Regions from separate parts of the Bacillus sp. PK6-013 genome, predicted to be linked through region 1. Evidence: predicted binding sites of a transcription regulator. Region 1 holds the regulator's gene; each other region holds the start of a gene.
What was found. The regulator Rex, encoded in region 1, represses fermentation and respiration genes when NADH is low (regulators of the CRP and FNR family bind a similar motif). The targets are predictions, from matches to a motif close to TTGTGAAATATTTCACAA.

Region 1 (5,085 bases):
GAATTAGATTTTTAGAAAAGGAGTACATAAAGCTTGAGAAAACAATACTGGTTTATTATATTGGCATACGTTCTCATGCAATTGTCGGCCGCTGTCGGCTTGCCTCTTCTTTACTTTTTGGGAGTGGGCAAAGGACAGCCAAAGGCTGAAGCCCAGCTTACATTGACAGGCGTCTGGTCTGTCATCGCGTTTACCCTCTGTCTCGTTATCGTGCTGCTGATTTTGCGGACGGTGCCGAAGACGACGCTTCGCAACCGCCCGAAAGCATCGGTTGGAGCGTCAATCGGATGGGCGGTAGCCGGCGTTTTTCTCGCTTTGTTTTCGCAGTCAATTGCCGCTTCGATCGAAATGTACTTGTTCGGGGTCAACCCGGAATCGGAAAATACGCAGCGGATCATGGAAATCATCACCGCATTGCCGCTGATGGTGTTTGTCTCTTCTGTATTCGGACCGATTCTTGAAGAAATCATTTTCAGAAAGATCATTTTCGGTGCAATCTATGAGAAAACGAATTTTTTCATTGCCGCTTTGTTCAGTTCGGTGCTCTTCTCGGTCGTCCATTTGGATTTCAGCCATCTGCTCATTTATACAGCAATGGGATTCACATTCTCCTTTTTATATGTCAGAACCAACCGGATTATCGTGCCTATTTTCGCCCATGTCGCCATGAATACGCTCGTCGTCTTACTGCAGACATTCCGGGAGCCTATTGAAGAATATTTGAAACACGCCGAGAAAATGCAAATGATTATTGGAGGATTTCTATGATGAGAAGCCCTAAATTCTGGGGAGCGATTTATTTATTAACGGGTGTGCTGTTTACATATCTGGCGGCAACCTCGCCCGGAAGCATGTGGTCTTTTTACACGATCCTGCTGATGCTTTTCGCAGCCTATAATATCAGCATTTCCTTTAAAATGTTCGCCCTGGCCGGCAAGATGAAACGAAAAGATCAATAGCCTTTTTTGTGAAGGAAAAGAGCCATTCTGAAAAAGAATGGCTCTTATTTTGTATGGTCGTTCAAAAACGCTTGATTTTCCTCTTGAATCATTGTTTTTTGCGCCTGCCTGTAGGATATTCTTGAAATCACGATACTGATTTCATAAAGAATGAGCAATGGCACTGAGACCATTAAATGCGACAAAAGCTCAGGCGGTGTAATGAGGGCCGCGATGACGAACAACACAAAATATGCGTATTTTCTGATTTTCGCCAAAAACATCGGCGTCACGAGGCCGAGCCTTGTGATAAACATGATGACCACAGGCATCTGAAACAATAAGCCAAAAGGAAGCGTCAACTGAAGCAGAAACTGAAAATATTCGTGTATTCCGATGACCTGGTTGACATTCAGATCATCTGAGACTCTCGTCATAAAGTCCACGACAAACGGAAATAAAATAAAGTAAGAAAAGGCAATGCCGCCTAAAAAAAGAATAATCGATATCGGAATATAGCTGAGCGTCACTTTTCGTTCCTTTTCATACAGCCCCGGGCTGATGAAAGCCCACAGCTGGTATAAAACAAGCGGCGAAGTCAAGACGGCGCCGATGATGAAAGCGAACTGCACGTACACAAATAAAGGATCGGTCAGCTTGAACGCGTTGAGCGTCAGCAGCTTCGCTTCATCCGTCTGCTGCAGATAGATAATCAGCGGCTTTGCCAATAAAAAGCCTGCCGCAACAAATAAAACAAAAAAGAAAAAAGTGATCACAAGCCGTCTGCGTAGTTCTGTGATATGTTCTATCAGCGACATTTCTCTTTCCTTCATAAATGTCATCCTATCCTACTGATCTTCTTTCTTTTTATCGGAATCGTCGTCAGCCAAACCTTTTGTCGCATTCTTAAACTCCCTCAGCGTGTTTCCCGCTGCTCTTCCCAGCTCGGGAAGTTTTTTCGGGCCGAATATCAAAAGCGCCACCACGACAATTAAAATAAAGCTTCCAGGACCGATTGGCATAAAGCCTGCCCCCTTTCCTTTATTTTTCGTTTTCCGTTTTACTTTTCCTGCATTGAATAATGTTTCATGAAATACACCAGCGACTGAAGTTCAACCGCCAAATCTATATGATGAATGCGAATGTGTTCCGGCACATTCAAGCGGGCCGGCGTGAAATTAAGAATGCCTTTAATGCCAAGCTCCACCAGCCTGTCTGTAATCGACTGTGCGGCTTGAGCCGGTACCGTCAAAATGGCGACGGGGATATCATCCGTCATATGCTCTTCAAGTCTATTCAGATCATAGACGGGAACACCGCCGACCTCGGTTCCGATTTTTTCCTCATTGATGTCAAACGCCATGGCGATTTTTGTATTATTATTTTTGATAAAATTGTAATGGAGAAAGGCTGTCCCCAAATTCCCCACGCCAATGAGCGTTACGTTCGTCATTTCATCCTGATCAAGCGTCTTTCTGAAAAAGGACAGCAAATAATTGACATTGTAGCCGTATCCTTTTTTTCCGAGCGCGCCGAAGTACGAGAAGTCCCTGCGGATGGTCGCAGAATCGACTTTGACGGCATCGCTCAGCTCAGCGGAAGATACACGCTGTTTTCCGGATGCATGAAGGTTTTTTAAAAAACGATAATATAATGGCAACCGTTTCGCTGTCGCTTGCGGAATTTTTGAATGATCCATGTTCATAAACTAATCCTCCATGTCTACATCAGCTTTTTCCCTTTTATAGTCACCGTTTTTCCCGCCTGTCTTTTCGAGAAGAAAGGTCGGTCCTATCACCATTCCCTTATCCGCCGCTTTGCACATGTCATATACGGTCAGCGCACATACGGAGGCCGAAGTTAACGCTTCCATTTCCACACCTGTGCTCCCTTTGGTCTTCACTTTAGATTGAATATGCAGGATGCTCTTCTGTTCTTTCTCCTCCCAGCGAAAGGCGATGTCGACTCCTTTCAGAGCGATCGGATGGCACATCGGGATGATGGCGGATGTCTGTTTTGCGGCCATGATTCCGGCCACTTGCGCCACCGACAATACATCGCCTTTTCCGATTTCCCGGTTTTTGATTTTTTCATGTACTGTTCGATTCATAGACACGCTTGAAACAGCCGCAGCTGTGCGTACTGAAGCTTCCTTTTCGCTTATATCAACCATCTTGGCTCTGCCTTGTTCATTAAAATGTGTAAACTCATTCATGTTCTGAACTCTCCTTATAACGATCATACACTATTTTTTTCATTCTGTCTTTTTCTTTGGCTAAAATCTTCCAGACTTCACTTAATTGTTTGCTGACTGCGCAGTGATAGGCTACACTTAAAATAGCAGACAAGAGGTGAAAGATCATGATGATTTTACAAGTGAACCAACTTTCAAAATCGTTTGGAGCCGATACGATTTTAACGAATATAAAACTCGAAGTCAGATCTCGGGACCGGATTGCGATCGTCGGACGCAACGGCGCCGGAAAATCGACTCTTCTAAAGATTATCGCAGGAAAACTTTCATATGAAAAGGGGGACATCATCAAGCCGAAAGATTTGACGATGGGCTACCTTGACCAGCATTCCGGCCTCGATTCCAAGCTGACGCTCAAAGAGGAATTGCTGTCGGTATTTGATTTTCTAAAAAAAATGGAAAAAGAAATGCGCGCGATCGAGGAAAAGATGGCGCAGGCCGGACCGGACATGCTTGAATCATTGATGAAGACGTATGACAGGCTTCAGCAGGAGTTCAAGGACAAAGGCGGCTACCAATATGAGGCAGAGGTCAGATCCGTCATGCACGGGCTCGGCTTTGCGGGGTTTGACGACTCCGTCCGCGTCCAGGACTTAAGCGGAGGTCAAAAAACAAGGCTTGCCCTCGGAAAAATGCTTTTGACAAAACCCGACCTCCTCATTTTGGACGAACCGACAAACCACTTGGATATCGATACCCTGACATGGCTTGAACAATATTTGCAAAATTACAGCGGAGCGATTTTAATCGTTTCCCATGACAGGTACTTTCTTGACAAAGTGGTTACCCAAGTTTACGAGATCAGCCGGTCCCAAAGCAAAAAATATACCGGGAACTACAGCTCTTATCTCCAATTAAAAGCCGAACAGCTGGAAAAGGAAACAAAGCTTTATGAAAAGCAGCAGGACGAAATCGCCAAGCTGCAGGAGTTCGTCGACCGGAATCTGGCCAGAGCTTCGACGACGAAACGGGCGCAGAGCAGACGAAAGCAGCTTGAACGGATGGAGATCATGGATAAACCGCTCGGAGATGAAAAGTCGGCGTCTTTCCGCTTTGAAATTACAAGGCAAAGCGGAAACGATGTACTGCGGGTGGAAGACTTGACAGTAAGCTATCAGGAGCAGCCCCCGCTGCTCCGTTCATTGAACTTTCGCATTACCCGCGGGGAAAGCGTTGCACTGGTCGGACCGAACGGAATCGGCAAGTCAACCCTTTTAAAAGCATTGATTCAAAAGCTGCAGCCGGTATCGGGAACAATCGCGACAGGCTCCCATGTCTCAATCGGCTACTATGACCAGGAACAGGCTGAATTGACGTCGTCAAAACGCGTGCTTGACGAGCTTTGGGACGATTATCCGGAAATGAATGAAAAGGATATCCGGACCTGCCTCGGCAACTTCCTGTTTTCGGGAGAAGACGTATTAAAACCTGTACACGCGTTAAGCGGCGGCGAAAAAGCAAGGCTTGCCCTCGCCAAGCTGATGCTCCAAAAAGCGAACTTCCTTATTCTTGATGAGCCGACAAACCATCTCGACCTGGACAGCAAGGAAGTCTTGGAGAACGCTTTGATCGATTACCCGGGAACGATATTATTTGTGTCCCATGACCGCTATTTTATCAACCGGATCGCGACAAAAGTACTGGAGCTTTCCCGCGACAAAGCAGAAGAATATTTAGGCGACTACGATTATTACACAGAAAAAAAAGCGCAGCAGCTTGAACTGAAAGAACTAGAAAAACAGACGGAAGAGCATCAGAAAAACGCTTCCGAAAAACCTGGCGCAAAAAAGAGCTATGAGGAAGAAAAAGAGCTGAAAAGAAAAGAACGCCAGCGGCAGCGAAGGATTGAAGAAATCGAAACAAGAATTACGGACATTGAAGAACAGATCGAAA
Region 2 (5,085 bases), 860 kb from region 1:
CATGACAGCTTTAATTGTGTGCATGCGGTTTTCAGCTTCATCGAACACTTTAGAGTGTTTGCTGCGGAACACTTCGTCCGTCACTTCCATTTCTTTAAGGCCGTGCTGATCGTAAACGTTTTGTCCGTAAGTTGTATGAAGGTCGTGGAAGGCAGGCAGACAGTGCAGGAAGATGACGTTATCGTTTCCTGTTTTCTTGACGAGATCCATATTCACTTGATAAGGCTTGAGCAGTTTGATCCTTTCAGCGAACTTGTCTTCTTCTCCCATGGATACCCAGACGTCCGTATACAGAACGTCGGCTCCGGACACGGCTTCATCTGTATCGCTTGTGACGGTGATTTTTCCGCCGGATTCTTCGGCGAACGCTTCCGCCATTTTAACGATGTCTTGATCAGGGAACAGCTCTTGAGGCGAGCAGATTCTCACGTCCATGCCGACTTTGGCGCCGCCGATGAGCAGGCTGTTTGCGACGTTGTTACGGCCGTCGCCGATATAGGTGAGTTTGATCCCTTTTACGCGTCCCGTATGTTCTTTCACTGTCATAAAGTCCGCAAGCATCTGCGTCGGATGCCATAAATCGGTCAGCCCGTTCCATACCGGCACACCGGAATGCTCTGCCAGGGAAATCACTTTTTCATGTTCAAATCCGCGGAATTCAATTCCGTCGAACATGCGGCCGAGAACTTTGGCTGTGTCTTCGATCGATTCTTTTTTGCCGAGTTGAATGTCGTCTTTTCCCAAATATTCGGGATGCGCACCGAGGTCGATACAGGCTGTCGTGAAAGCGCAGCGCGTTCTTGTAGAAGGCTTTTCAAACAGCAAAGCGATGTTTTTACCTTCCAAATAGCGATGCTTGATGCCTTGCGCTTTTTTTTCTTTTAATTTTTGGGCGAGATCGAGCAAATAGAGGATTTCTTCTTCGGAAAAATCTTTTTCAGCTAAGTAGCTTCTGCCTTTTAAATCAATCGTTTGGTTCATGGATCTCTCTCCTTTTTCTTTAGGTTTGGCTATTTCACATCTTCGCGATAGAGCGGCATGCTCATGCAGCGCGGGCCGCCGCGTCCTCTTGAAAGCTCCCCGCTCGGGATTTCGATAACTTTAATGCCCTGTTCTCTCAAACATTCGTTAGAAATGTAATTCCGGTCATAGGTGACGACGACACCAGGAGCGATCGCGAGTGTATTGGAACCGTCATTCCACTGCTCTCTGGCTGAAGCGATTTCGTCTCCGCCGCCGCAGAAGATCAAGTTGACATCTGAAAGGCCGAGCGTTCTTTTTAGCACTTCCGGCAGATTGTGTTCTTCAGTCGTACGAATGTCGTCTGCCGTTTCCCCTCTCTCAAGAACGAAGATCCGCATGTCTCCTTCAGGCCCCTGGATGGCGGGATGGATCGTGAATTGATCTCGGTCAACCATCGTGAAGACGGTATCTAAATGCATAAAGGCTCTGCTCTTCGGTATTTCGACGGCCAGTACGCGGCGAATCCGGCTCTGCCGCTGAAATAAGTTCCGGACAAGACGCTCGATCGCCTGAGCCGTTGTCCGTTCTGATACCCCGATCGCTACGGTATCTTCATTTAAGACAAGCTCATCTCCGCCTTCGATATTGAATTTGAAATCACGGTCAAGCCAAACCGGAATCTCATGCCCTTTAAAACGCGGGTGGTGATTGATAATGTAGCGCATAAACAGCGACTCTCTCCTGCGAGCAGGCTCTTTCATTTTGTTGATGGTCAGTCCGCTTCCGATGGCGGCCGCCGGATCTCTTGTGAAGTAAAGGTTTGGCATCGGATCGAGATAAAATGGATAATGGTCTTCCATCAGCTCATGAAGATGCGATTTCTTTTCGCGTTCCAGCTCATTTTTTCGAATCCCGCTCATCACATGTTCGACCATCGAATCGGCGTCAAAGGTGAGCAAGAACTCTTTCAGTCTGTCGTAAGCGCCGTTGATATCTGCTTTGCTTTCCGTTAACAGCTCATCGATAAACCGCTCGCGGATGAAAGCGTCATCCAGGGCTTCAGCCGTCAGCTTTTCTAAATAAAGAACTTCAACTCCCTGTTTCTTTAACGTTTCTGCAAATTGGTCATGCTCTTTTTGCACCGCTGGCAAAAAGGGAATATCGTCAAAGAGAAGCCTTTCCAGATATTCGGGTGTGAGGTTTTCCAGTTCCCGACCGGGCCGCTTCAGCATGACGGTTTTCAAAGGGCCGATTTCAGAGTAAACGTGTATCGGTGTTGTCATGATCATCCCGCCTCCTAAGCTCTTTTTGTTACATGTACAGCTTAAAACAGGAAGGAAAAGCTCGATGTGAAAGCGATAACAACGAAAACGTGATATATTTCACATGTTTTTTGATGAAGCAAAAACAAAAATGAATAATTATGATAAATCGAAAATGAGTCCTTGCAGGAGCAGAGAATAGAACGTATAAAACGTGTATATTTTTAAAGGGGATTTTTTGAAAAAATTTTTTTTGAGGGAAAAAAAGCTGATCCGGATGGCCGGATCAGCATAAGTGATCACAAAATGATTGGGCTGCCTCAGGCGATTGGGAAATCACAAGGCATGTATCGTTCCCGCATATACAGCCCAGCATTTCCGGGCTTCCCAGCTTATCAAGAAGGACGCCGATGGCATGGGCGTTGCCGGGCATTGTTTTAATAATGATCAAGTTGTCCGTCCGATGCACATGAAGGACAACGTCGGAGATTTTATCTTTTAATATTTTGGAAGGGTTGATGGATAAGGAAGCATTTGTCGTGTAGACAAGCTTTCCGTTTTCACCGGGCTGTTTCACAAGATACATTTCTTTAATATCGCGGGAAATGGTAGACTGCGAAACGGCGATGCCCCGTTTTTCCAGCAGGGATGCCAGCTGTTCCTGATTTTCTACCGGATGTTCGAGAATGGTTTGCTTGATGAGCCATTGCCGTTTTTGTTTGTTCATAAAAGCGCCTCCCAGGCAAAACACGTATATCTATTATTATAGGACGGTTTTATCGTCGGCAGATGGAAGCTATTTTACAAAAAAACAAATCTTTCAGGCTGTTAAAGGGGTTGATAGACCCCAAAATTTCACTTATAATGCTTGAAGATGACAAATTGATAACAGAGAAAAGGTGGTTTTCTAGGGTTCCGCAGTGGGTTCCGCGCTGGTCTGGTCCGAGAGAAAACACATAGCGAAGATATCGTTATGACACGGTGGGATAAAAGCCCAGGAGTTTTTGCTCTTAATCAAAGAGCTTCTCTCCGGGGCTTTTTTACTTTTTACAGGAAATCGACTACGAATAAGGAAGGGGATGCAGTTTTATGAAAAAGAAAGCAATGGATATGATCCTGATTGTTATAGGCGCATTTTTCTTTGCGTTAGCCGTGAATCTGTTCGCCATCCCGAATGACTTGGGAGAAGGCGGCGTCACGGGGATCACGCTGATTTTATACTACGTTTTTGAATGGTCTCCGGGCATCACAAACTTTGTGCTGAATGGCATTCTTCTGATTATCGGCTATCGCTTTTTGGATAAAAAAACGACGATTTATACCATCATTGCGGTGGCGGCCAATTCATTTTTTCTGCATGTTACTGAAGATTGGACGGTGCCGGCTGATGAAGTGATCATCAGCACGATCTTTGCCGGGGTATTTGCCGGCGTCGGCATCGGCATGATCATCCGTGTCGGCGGAACCACTGCCGGGTCTGCGATTCTCGCGAGAATCGCCAATAAATATTTCGACTGGAACATCAGCTATGCCTTGCTGATGATCGATTTAGTTGTCGTGTTCAGTTCCTACTTTATCATTGGTGCTGAAAAGCTGATGTTTACGATTGTCATGCTGTACATCGCCACAAAGGTCATGGATTTCATTATCGAAGGGCTCAACACGAAAAAAGCGATCACGATCATTTCTGAGCATAAAAACGAGATCGCCGCGCAGGTCAATACCTTGATGGACCGCGGCGTCACGATATTAACGGGACGCGGACACTATACGGGCGATTCCAAAGAAATTCTATACATTGTCATTAATAAACAAGAGCTGTCCATGCTCAAGAAAATTATAAGAAGCACAGATAAAAAAGCATTTGTCATCATCCACGATGTCAGGGATGTATTCGGCGAGGGATTTGTTGATATTTCAAAATAGGGGAAGGCTGCCGGCAGATGGCCGGGAGACTTTTTGTATTCATCGGGTCGTGATTAGGGACAGATCGTCTGCTGGTTGGACGAATACGTGATCATTCACACTGCAAGTTTTATGCAGAAACCGGTTTCTGTGGTAAGGTAGATTGTGGCATGAATTTCATTAATATAGAAATCCGCTTGCTGAAGTAAAGGAGGTCTATTATTTTTGGAACAGGAAGACAAAAAACCAATTGATGTGAAAAGCCGAATGTTCTTTAGAGTATGGGCTTTTGCGGGGACGGCAGGTTTCGGATTGGTCGGAGTGTGGCTCTTTTATGAAGCAATAAAACTCGAATCGAAATATTCATTGCTTTACCTGGGAGTCGGACTTTTCGGGATCATCTATGGTTTGATTACTTTTCTAATGATATTTCCGGCATTCACGAAAAAAGGAAACATCATCTTCAGCATGATCGAGGGAGAAGGCGGGCGGCTGTTCTCAGGGAAGAAATCTGTATTGTTCAAGGACATTAAAAGCATTAAAATGGCGCAGCACCGCTTCAGCCCGAAAGGCATTTTCTTTATGGATATACTGATAGAGACGCGCGGGAACGGCATGGTGCGGATTCCGACGTACAACATTCTTCCTGAACCGGCATTTTATAAAGCGGTCGAGCTATACATTCTGCCCTATATGACGGAGGAAGCGCGTGCGGACTGGATCGGCCGGTTCACAGAAGCGCAAAGAAAAGCTTATTTAAATGAATTTCATAAAGATATTTAATCGTCCGGGAAAGAGCAATTTTCGAGATGAATGAAAATAACTGAAACCTTTGGGGAAATTCATTCGTCTTAATTAGAGGCCGTAGTCTTAAATGCGGAATTTTTTTACGCAGACGTGGACTGTTTGAGTGAGGGAAGCTGGGGGATTTTCATCGTGGACGTGCTTGAATAAC
Region 3 (5,085 bases), 1.4 Mb from region 1:
CTTATTTTATTTGTCGGCATTATTTTATTCGTGTTTTACCGTTACAAGCTTGGAATGAAAGAGGCTTATCAGGAAGGGGCGTTTCCGGTATTTGATCTGGATAAACAGCCGCTTACGGCATCACAGGTTAAAACCGGAAAATATTTCGCCGTTGTGTCGCTGCTGTTTTTTGTTCAGGCTATGTTCGGAGCTTTGCTTGCCCACTATTATATTGAGCCGGACAGCTTTTTTGGGATCGATTGGATCAGGGATATGTTGCCATTCAGCATATCTAAGGGATTTCACCTCCAGCTGGCGATCTTCTGGATTGCGACTTCATGGCTCGGTATGGGCATTTATGCAGCGCCGCTTGTCGGAGGCCGCGAGCCGAAAAGGCAGGGGCTGCTTGTCGATATTCTGTTTTGGGCGCTGATCGTCCTTGTCGGCGGAAGCATGGCTGGCGAATGGCTCGGAGCGAAAGGCCTTTTAGGAAACAACTGGTTCTTATTCGGCCACCAAGGAATGGAATATATTGAACTCGGCCGCTTCTGGCAGGTCATTCTCGCACTCGGCATGCTGATATGGCTGTTTATCGTTTTCAGAGGCATTAAGAGCGGCCTCAAGCGGGAATCTGATAAAGGCGGTTTGATTCATCTGCTGTTTTATTCTTCGATCGCCATTCCGCTGTTTTACGGTGCAGCCTTTTTCTTTAATCCCGGCACAAATATTACAATGTCGGATTTTTGGCGGTGGTGGATTATCCATCTTTGGGTGGAAGGGATTTTTGAAGTCTTTGCCGTCGTGGTCATCGGCTTTTTGCTCGTGCAAATGAACCTGGTTACGAAAAAATCGACCGTCAGAACGCTTTATTTTCAACTGACGATCCTGCTGGGGAGCGGTGTCATCGGGATCGGACATCATTACTATTACAACGGTTCTTCCGAAGTTTGGATCGGCCTCGGTTCCGTCTTCTCATGCCTGGAAGTGATTCCTCTTACCCTGCTTGTATTGGAAGCTTATGAACAATACAAGATGATGAAAGACGGAGGCCATCATTTCCCGTATAAAGCAACGTTCTGGTTCTTGATTTCAACGGCGATCTGGAATCTGGTCGGTGCAGGGGTATTGGGCTTTTTGATCAATCTGCCTGCTGTCAGCTATTTTGAGCACGGCCAGTTCCTGACACCTGCCCACGGGCACGGGGCGATGATGGGCGTGTACGGCATGTTTGCCATTGCTGTCTGGCTGTATACGCTACGCAATATCGCCAAAAAAGAAGCGTGGAATGATAAATGGCTGAAAATAGCCTGCTGGTCGCTGAACATCGGCTTGTTCGGAATGGTGTTTATCAATTTGTTGCCGGTCGGTTTTCTTCAATTGAAAAAAGCGTTTGAAGACGGGTACTGGAGCTCAAGGGCGCCTGAGTTTTTACAGCAGGATACGGTGCAAACGCTGCTGACTTGGAGGGCTGTGCCGGATACGATCTTTTTAGCCGGAATCGTGATTTTGGTCATATTCAGCATCAGAGCATTATTCCATCTCCGCAAACCGACGCATCAGGAAGGAGAAGCGCTTCCAGTTAAAGACATTGCTTCAGATGAATAGATAAACAAAAAGACAGAGGAAGTGAAATCCTCTGTCTTTTTATTTTATTGATTGGCTTCCGCTTCAAGCCGCGGGAACAAAATATTGTTTTCCAGGTGAATGTGCTGAAAAAGATCTGTTTCCAATTCATCAAGCTTTAAGTAAGTCAGTGTATATGTTGTGCATGCCCCTTCAGGAAGGGTATAGTCATTGGTCACTTTTCTCAGTTCCTTCAAGATGCTGCCTGCGGCTTCATGCTCTTGTTCAAGGACGTCGATCGCCTGAACCGCTTCTGCCAGGCTGTCCATTGATCGCGTCTCTTCATAGGCCGTCACTTTCGGGAAAATGAGTTCCTCTTCCTGAAAGAGATGGTGTTCCAGTTCAGTTTTCAGCTGATGGAACAATTGATGGACCTGGGCGAGTTCCGGATGATGGATGCCGTGAACCCGGTAGACTTTTGTGACAAAGCCTGATAGTTCAGGAAGCACCTCATACAGGTAAGCATGGTGCGTATGAATCACATGGTCGATCAGCTGTGAATACGGGGCTTCACTCCAGTTCGTCTCTTTTGCGTTCAATGCCTTTGTCTCTTGATATAATGTATTGATTTTTGCTAAGATCTCTTCTTCATTTAAATCCTGTTCTTTTATCGCTTCACCGATCGGGCGGTTGCCCCCGCAGCAAAAGTCGATGCGATATTCTTTCAGCAACCGGCTGGCTCTTGGAAAACGCGTAACAATATCACCTGTTTTTGTGTTTTGATCAAATACTGCTTCCATTTGTAAAACCTCCTGAAGTGTTTTTTATGCTATGGGTTAAATGTAACGGGTTCACCGATGGAAAATCGTGATCTACATCACATTCGGGAAAAATGACAAAAAAAGCAATAAGTCAGAAGAAATCGGGAAATAGCTATAGATAACTTTTCATGTTGGAGGCCTGCAATGGAGCATTTATCCTGGCTTACATTTACGATGCTGATTCTCGCCAGTTACCGGCTAACTCATTTGATTGTTTTTGACAAGATCACGGAGTTTATCCGGAAACCGTTCATGAAGAAAAAGCAGACGGTTGATGAACAAGGGCATGTAGAAACGAAAAAAGTGCCGAAATCAAACTTCGGCTATTTGCTGAATTGCTATTGGTGCGCAGGGATATGGTGCGCTTTGATCATTGCTGTCGGGTATCTGATTGTCCCAAAAACGATATTCCCGTTAATTTTAATTTTATCGGTCGCAGGTGGACAGGCGATTCTTGAAACGTTTGTCGGTGTCGCAACAAAACTTGTCAGCTTTTTCTCTGATTTAAAGAAATAAACCATTCCAAGCGGATGGTTTTATTTTTTTGACAATAAAGTGACACAAACAGCAGAGAGAACATGTCCGCTTTGTGAACTTTTTACAGCAATTTTTTCCCGGTTGCCGCATTTTAGGCAGAGGGAAGACATTATTTTGAAGAAGAATCAGGTTTTAAAATTTTGAATTGAGAGAAAAAGGAAGCACAAAGTCCCCGGTCATACTTTTTTAGCTTTTCATCATTAGCATTCAGACCTCCCATTTCATACGAAAAGAGGAAATAGATAGATTTTCAAAACGAAAAAAACGTGAAATATGGTTGATAGACAATCAATGAATAGTTTTTTTACAATCAGTAACGTGCTACAAGCCAAGAAAGGGGTGAAAATGTCTGCCAGAAAGTGTTTTTGGAAAATAACATCATTGGAGGAAAAAGAATGTCATACATGAAACGTTCCATTTCTGTCTTCATCGCCTGCTTCATGGTAGCAACACTCGGCATCAGCGGTATCATCGCACCTAAAGCGTCTGCCGCTTCTCAAACACCCGTTGCTGTAAACGGACAGCTCACCTTGAAAGGTACGCAGCTCGTCAATCAAAAAGGAAAAGCGGTTCAGCTGAAAGGAATCAGTTCACACGGGCTGCAGTGGTATGGCGATTATGTCAACAAAGACTCGTTAAAATGGCTGAGAGACGACTGGGGCATCAATGTCTTCCGCGCGGCTATGTATACGGGTGAAGGCGGCTATATTGACAATCCGTCGGTTAAAAACAAAGTGAAGGAAGCCGTCGAAGCGGCAAAAGAACTCGGAATCTATGTGATCATCGACTGGCACATACTGAGCGACGGCAATCCAAACCAAAACAAAGCGAAAGCAAAAGAGTTTTTCAACGAAATGTCAAGGCTTTACGGCAAGACGCCAAACGTCATTTTTGAAATTGCCAACGAGCCGAACGGCGATGTCAACTGGAACCGTGACATTAAACCTTACGCTGAAGACATTTTGTCCGTGATCCGCAAAAATTCTCCGAAAAATATTGTGATCGTTGGGACAGGCACTTGGAGCCAAGATGTCAACGATGCGGCGGACAATCAGCTGAAAGACGGCAATGTCATGTACGCGCTCCATTTTTATGCGGGTACGCACGGTCAGTCTTTGCGGGATAAAGCAGACTATGCACTCAGCAAAGGAGCGCCGATTTTCGTCACAGAATGGGGAACGAGCGATGCTTCCGGAAACGGCGGTGTCTACCTCGACCAATCCAGGGAGTGGCTGAAATATTTAGACAGCAAAAAAATCAGCTGGGTAAACTGGAGCTTGTGCGACAAACAAGAGTCGTCAGCTGCTTTAAACTCCGGCGCCTCTAAAAAGGGAGGATGGTCTCAATCCGACTTATCCTCATCAGGTAAATTCGTCAGGGAAAACATCCGCAGCGGATCAAACGGTTCGTCAGGAGACTCTGGATCGGATTCGAAAGGGTCAGATCAAAAAGACCAGAAAAAGGATCAGGATAAACCAGGTCAAGACAGCGGCGCTGCAGCCAACACGATAGCAGTACAATACAGAGCGGGGGACAACAATGTAAACGGCAACCAAATCCGCCCTCAGCTCAACATTAAAAACAACAGCAAAAAAACCGTGTCTTTAAATCGAATCACTGTCCGCTATTGGTATAAAACGAATCACAAAGGACAAAATTTTGACTGCGACTATGCCCAAATCGGCTGCAGCAAAATCACGCACAAATTCGTCCAATTAAAAAAAGCGGTAAACGGAGCAGACACGTATCTTGAAGTAGGATTTAAAAACGGTACATTAGCGCCGGGTGCAAGTACAGGCGAAATCCAGATCCGTCTTCACAATGACAACTGGAGCAATTATGCCCAAAGCGGCGACTATTCATTTTCTTCAGGTTCAAACACATTTAAAAATACGAAAAAAATCACGTTGTATGAGAATGGAAAACTGATTTGGGGCGCTGAACCTAAATAACGGCACATTAACGGACACCGAATTTGGTGTCCGTTTTCGTATATATTATAATGGAAGGAATGAGGAATATTTTTGTAAACATGAAAGGAGATGGATGTATGAATGAAACATTGCAGCAATACATGATGCTTGTCAAGGAAAACTACGACACGATCAATGGACCTGATTACGCAGGCAAAGAGGAAGACATTGAAAAGCGAAAAAAACAAATCGAGCTTTACGCCAAAACGCTC
Region 4 (5,085 bases), 1.4 Mb from region 1:
GAAGATTTTTCAGAAACAATAAGTAGTCAAACCGGTCCATGGTATATCCTCCTTCTATATATTAGCATTTAGTATAAAGCGCCGGGCTGGAGGGCGCAGTGATTTATTTCACACGCCTGTATGCAAAATGTCACTGTGTAAAAAAGACGAAACTTTTATAATGTAATAGAAAAGAAGGGAGGATTCGTGATGAAAGTGTTCATACCGAAGCAGCACGGCGCCTGGGCGATGCTTGTCATCCCGTTTGTTCTCGGCATGTTCGCCGGGGGCGCGGATGTAAAGCATATTCCGCTGTTCTGCGGATGGCTGTTTCTATATCTAGCGGCATTTCCGGCTACGATGATGGTGAAGAAGAAAAATATCGTTTACTATCAAAAATGGGTTCTCATCTACGGCATTCCGGCCATCGTTTTCCTGCTTATTTCGGTCTGGCTGGAGCCGCGGCTCGTTTTTCTAGGGCTGCCGCTGTTTCCGCTCTTTCTCATCAATCTTTATTATGCGAAAAGAAACAACGACAGGGCGCTTTTAAATGATATTGCTGCAATCCTTGTTTTCAGCGCGGGCGGGCTTGCAAGCTTCTGGATGGGAGCGGGGAAGCTTGATGGTGAAGCATTGTTTGTTTTTATCCAGTCCGCTTTGTTTTTCACAGGGAGCGCCTTTTATGTCAAGTCGATGATCCGCGAAAAGAAAAACAATCGGTTTAAACTTTATTCATGGGGATACCACGTATTCCTGCCGTTCATCTCGCTGGCCGCGGGGGCAGGATGGGCCGTGCTTGGTGTAGTGCCGAGCAGTTTCAGAGCGTGGTTTTTACATGGAAAGAAACTGTCGATTAAGACAATCGGAATCTCAGAGCTGGTGAATGCCTGTTTCTTTATGGCCGTGTTGATCGTTTTTCTGCTGCAAACGTAAAAAACAAGGACACTGTGCTTCATGTCCTTGTTTGTTTTCGTTTTTTCAGTCGATATTGCAGATGTCGAGCGGGCAGTTTTCACAGTCGATTTCGCGTTTTAAATAGTTGAGCTGATGAATGACGATTTTTCCCGATTCCTCAATTGAAATGACACCGTTCTTCCGGAGGTCGCTCAGCATGCGGTTGATGCTCTCCCTTGCGGCGGCGCAGAATTTCGCCAAGTCCTGGTTCGTCAGCACAATATTGATGAGAATCCCGTCGCTTCTTGTGATGCCGTAGCTGTTTGCGAGACGGATCAAGGTGGAGTAGAGCGCGCCTTTTTTACCATTCAGCAAAAGGTCGCGGATTTTCGATTGAATCTTTCGCAAATGCGTGCTCATCCATTTCATAAACTCAAACGTCATTGCACCGTTTTGAATGAGTTCTTTTTCAAGCTTATCTTTATTGATGACCAACACTTCGCCATCAGAGAGGATCTTTGCGCTCAGCATATATTTCGCATCTTCTGTAAAAAGCGTAAGCTCCCCGACAATATCATTTTTTTTGCACATTCTGAGTGTCAGTTCTTTGCCATCGGACGTCAATTTGCCGATTTGGACAAGTCCCGACTGAATAAGATACAGTTCCTCCGCATCCATCCCTTCTTGAAAAAGGAATGTGTCCTGCCTGATTTTTCGTCGTGTACTGATTGATTCCAGCAAGTGATGCAGATCGTCTGAGAGCAAATCTGTGTCTGATTTTCTAACAGAAATATTCATTGAGCGTCACCCCTTTAGCAGTTCTTATTTTAACGTTAAATAAGGCTGAGTGACCTTTTAAATATAAACAATATTGTGAACTTATGAATAAAGTCCCAAAAAAGAGCCTGAGCACATCAGCTCAAGGCTCCTTTTGCAGGAAAGGTTTATAAATGGTTCGTCTTCGTTTTGGTCGATGTTTTGCTCACTTCCTGAAAATACATCCAGACCACGATCACAAAGCTGGCAAGGGCTGCTTCTGACAGCGCCATGAATCCGATCGCATAATGGCCGGTTGCCTGAAAAACGCTTGACAGGATGAGTGGCGGGAAGAATCCTCCCAAGCCGCCCATCGCTGATACAATCCCATTGACGATGCCGGCCTGATTTGAAAAATAAAGCGGCACAAGCTTAAAGATGATCCCGTTTCCAAGACCGGCGCACACGGCAACGGTTAATACCCCAAATCCGTAAAGTCCGAGGCTGGGTGAAAAGGCCAATAAAATCCCTGACAAGGTACAGCCGGCAAATACATACATCAACAGCTTCAGCGGGTTGAATTTGTCCGCGAGCCAGCCGCCGACAGGCCTCAGAAAAGTTGCGACAGCGATAAATCCGGCGGTTCTAAGCCCTGAATCAACGGGATCAAGCCCGAAGTGATTAACAAGAAAGTTCGGAAGATAAATCGTAAACGCGACGAAAGATCCGAATGTAATGAAGTAAAACAAGCTTAAAAACCATAATGTCTGATTTCGGTAGACTGCCTTCATTTGCTCTGTTACAGAAACCGTCACTTTTGTTTCTTTTCGATCTCCAAGGATAAAGTTCAATAAAGCGAATACGGCGACTAACACGATGTACATCCGCACCGTATTTTCCCACCCGGCTGTCTTTGCTACGACAGGAGCGGCAAACGTGGTAATCGCTGTACCGACGTTCCCGGCGCCGTAGATCCCATTGACAAACCCGTGTTTTTCTTTAGGGTAGTATTTCGGCAATGATGTGACCCCGATGGAAAAGACCGCTCCGCCGATGCCGAGGAAGAATCCGCCAAGGATCAAGTCGAACAGCGAATCGGCTGTGCTAATCCAAAAAATCGGGAACAGAAGCAGCACAAAGCTGATCATGAATGTGATTCTCGCACCAAATCTGTTTGTGTAGTATCCCAGCGGAATCCTCAGAAGCGAGCCGAGTATGACCGGAATGGCCGTGACAAGGGATATCTCGCTGTCTGTCAGGGCGATGTCCTGCTTAATGTGGGGCATTAAAGAGGAAATCAACACCCAAACCATAAATCCTGCGACTAAACTAAATGACTGCAGCGGTAATTGTATTTTTTGACGATTTACCATTGCGTTTTTGCTCCTTTCAAAGGGAAAAATGAATAAATCAATCAGCATGTTTATCTTACAAAAAGTCTTTTAAAAACATTGTGAATTACGTCACACGGTCATTCGTTTGATTCGTGTTTAATATCGGTAAGTGAGGGATAGTAAACGGATGTAAAAAATAAATGGTTCATTTGCGGACTTTTTCGTTTATCATGAAAATAAAAAAAGGAGTGCCGCTTTTATGTTTATAAAGCTTACGCAAGAAGAAAAACAAGCGATCATCGAGGAAATCAAACGCTTTTATGTTGAAGAAAGGGGAGAAGAGGTTGGAGACATCGCGGCGATTCAAATGTTTGAATTCGTAAAGGAAAAGCTGGGCCCTTACTTTTATAATCAGGCGCTGAAGGACAGCCGCAGAGTCGTGGAAGAGAAGGCAGCGGCGATTGAAGAAGAGCTCTTTGCGCTGGAGCGCCGTCTGTGACAACGCGCTCTCCTTTAGCAAAACCGAAGGGATTGAAAGACCAATGGAGTTTCTGAAGCAATTTATGATTTTCAGCGGGCTGAATGATGAAGAGTTCAAACAAATCGAGCAAATCGCGGTCAAGCGCACCTATCAGCCGAGAATGTTTGTTTTTATGGAAGGGGAAGAGAGGGAAGCGGTATTCTTCATTAAATCCGGTCTTGTTAAAGCCTTTAAAATCGATGAAGACGGCAATGAGCAAGTGATTTCGATTCTGCAAAGCGGGGACATGTTTCCCCATGTCGGCTTTTTTGACCGCTCCCCATACCCGGCAACAGCCGAAGCCGTTCAGGAAACCGAGTTGATCGTAATCCGCATCGCTGATTTTAATGAACTTTTGATGAAATATCCGGAAATGACAATAAAAGTGATGCAAATCATGGGGAAAAAGATTCTCGATTTGCAAGAGCGGATCCAGGGTTTTATTTCAAAAGATGTCCAGCACCGCTTGACGCATGTATTAATGAAGCTCGCTGCAGAACACGGCATTCCTCAAGAAAAAGGTGTCTACATCAGCCTGCCCATTACCAATCAGGATTTTGCGAACATGGTCGGAACGTCAAGGGAAACGATTAACCGCACGTTAAATGAAATGAAAAAGAAAAATCTGCTGACAGCTGACAGGAGCGGAATTTTCATACATGATACAGACTGGCTGAACGGCTGCAATTGAAGGATAAGATGAAGGCTTTCCATTGAACAACAGATGGAAAGCCTGTTTTTATTTTGTTCACAAATCCGCCATTATTTAAGTGATCTGGTTCACAACCGGTGTGCTGCATATCCAGTATCTTAGGACATGCAAAATCAAAAAAGGAGTGAACCGCAATGGAAGTTCAAAGAAAGACGGTGCCCGTTAAAAAAGCATCGAAAAACGGTTTTTTGAAATCTGTTCTCGTCTTTACTTTAATCGTTAGTTTTTCGGTGCTGCTTTTGGGAGGCTATTGGATCTTCAAAGGACTTGCACCAAGACCAGTTGAAGTGTCCGGGCCAAACGGAGAGGTGCTCATGACCAAATCGTCCATTTCAGGCGGTCAGGCCGTATTTCAAAAATACGCGCTGATGGATTATGGCACGATTTTGGGGCACGGATCTTACATGGGGCCTGATTACACGGCCGAAGCCCTGAAAATCTATACGGAAGGGATGCAGGATTTTAAGGCGGAGGCACGATACGGCAAGCGCTTTAAACAACTTTCAGATGAAAAGCAGTCCACCATCCGGAATCAAGTCATCCGCGAAATGAGAAAAAACCGTTATAATCGCGCGTCAGATACATTGAAGCTGACAGATGCGCAGGTTTATGGATTGCAGCAAGTGCGTGATCATTACCGCAATGTCTTTACAAAAGGAGACGGTTGGGGGCTTGAGCCCGGTTTAATTAAAGAAAGCCACATGCCTAAACGCGACAGAGCGTGGGTTGACAGCGAAGACCAAATCACGCAGATCTCCGATTTTATCTTCTGGACGGCATGGCTTTCCAGTACATTAAGGCCTGGCGACGACATTACGTACACGAACAACTGGCCGTATGATGAAGATGCCGGAAACACGATGTCATTTGCCGCCGTTTGGTGGAGCGGC

Region 2: a site for Rex is predicted at 2,334-2,351, ahead of arcA (arginine deiminase). Genes of this name have one in related genera too.
Region 3: a site for Rex is predicted at 2,408-2,425, ahead of ric (iron-sulfur cluster repair di-iron protein). Genes of this name have one in related genera too.
Region 4: a site for Rex is predicted at 3,081-3,098, ahead of M1E03_RS11385 (nitrate/nitrite transporter). Genes of this name have one in related genera too.

What each region holds. Positions count from the first base shown of each region.
Region 1 is NZ_CP096417.1:3,637,724-3,642,808, forward strand. Features, by position in the region: gene M1E03_RS18355 (CPBP family intramembrane glutamic endopeptidase) at 34-768, shown strand; gene M1E03_RS18360 (YdiK family protein) at 768-959, shown strand; gene tatC (twin-arginine translocase subunit TatC) at 1,004-1,780, opposite strand; gene M1E03_RS18370 (twin-arginine translocase TatA/TatE family subunit) at 1,787-1,960, opposite strand; gene M1E03_RS18375 (redox-sensing transcriptional repressor Rex) at 1,999-2,643, opposite strand; gene moaC (cyclic pyranopterin monophosphate synthase MoaC) at 2,647-3,153, opposite strand; gene M1E03_RS18385 (ABC-F family ATP-binding cassette domain-containing protein) at 3,300-5,085, shown strand, end outside.
Region 2 is NZ_CP096417.1:213,558-218,642, forward strand. Features, by position in the region: gene argF (ornithine carbamoyltransferase) at 1-981, opposite strand, end outside; gene arcA (arginine deiminase) at 1,011-2,246, opposite strand; gene argR (arginine repressor) at 2,512-2,952, opposite strand; guanidine-I (ykkC/yxkD leader) riboswitch at 3,122-3,228, shown strand; gene M1E03_RS01035 (YitT family protein) at 3,315-4,151, shown strand; gene M1E03_RS01040 (YfjD family protein) at 4,356-4,913, shown strand.
Region 3 is NZ_CP096417.1:2,273,674-2,278,758, reverse strand. Features, by position in the region: gene M1E03_RS11370 (nitric-oxide reductase large subunit) at 1-1,584, shown strand, start outside; gene ric (iron-sulfur cluster repair di-iron protein) at 1,629-2,342, opposite strand; gene M1E03_RS11360 (DUF1360 domain-containing protein) at 2,508-2,879, shown strand; gene M1E03_RS11355 (cellulase family glycosylhydrolase) at 3,305-4,852, shown strand; gene M1E03_RS11350 (YnfE family protein) at 4,951-5,085, shown strand, end outside.
Region 4 is NZ_CP096417.1:2,278,774-2,283,858, reverse strand. Features, by position in the region: gene M1E03_RS11400 (cyclic nucleotide-binding domain-containing protein) at 1-40, opposite strand, end outside; gene M1E03_RS11395 (YwiC-like family protein) at 190-912, shown strand; gene M1E03_RS11390 (Crp/Fnr family transcriptional regulator) at 958-1,671, opposite strand; gene M1E03_RS11385 (nitrate/nitrite transporter) at 1,818-3,002, opposite strand; gene M1E03_RS11380 (DUF2164 domain-containing protein) at 3,223-3,462, shown strand; gene M1E03_RS11375 (Crp/Fnr family transcriptional regulator) at 3,506-4,174, shown strand; gene M1E03_RS11370 (nitric-oxide reductase large subunit) at 4,330-5,085, shown strand, end outside.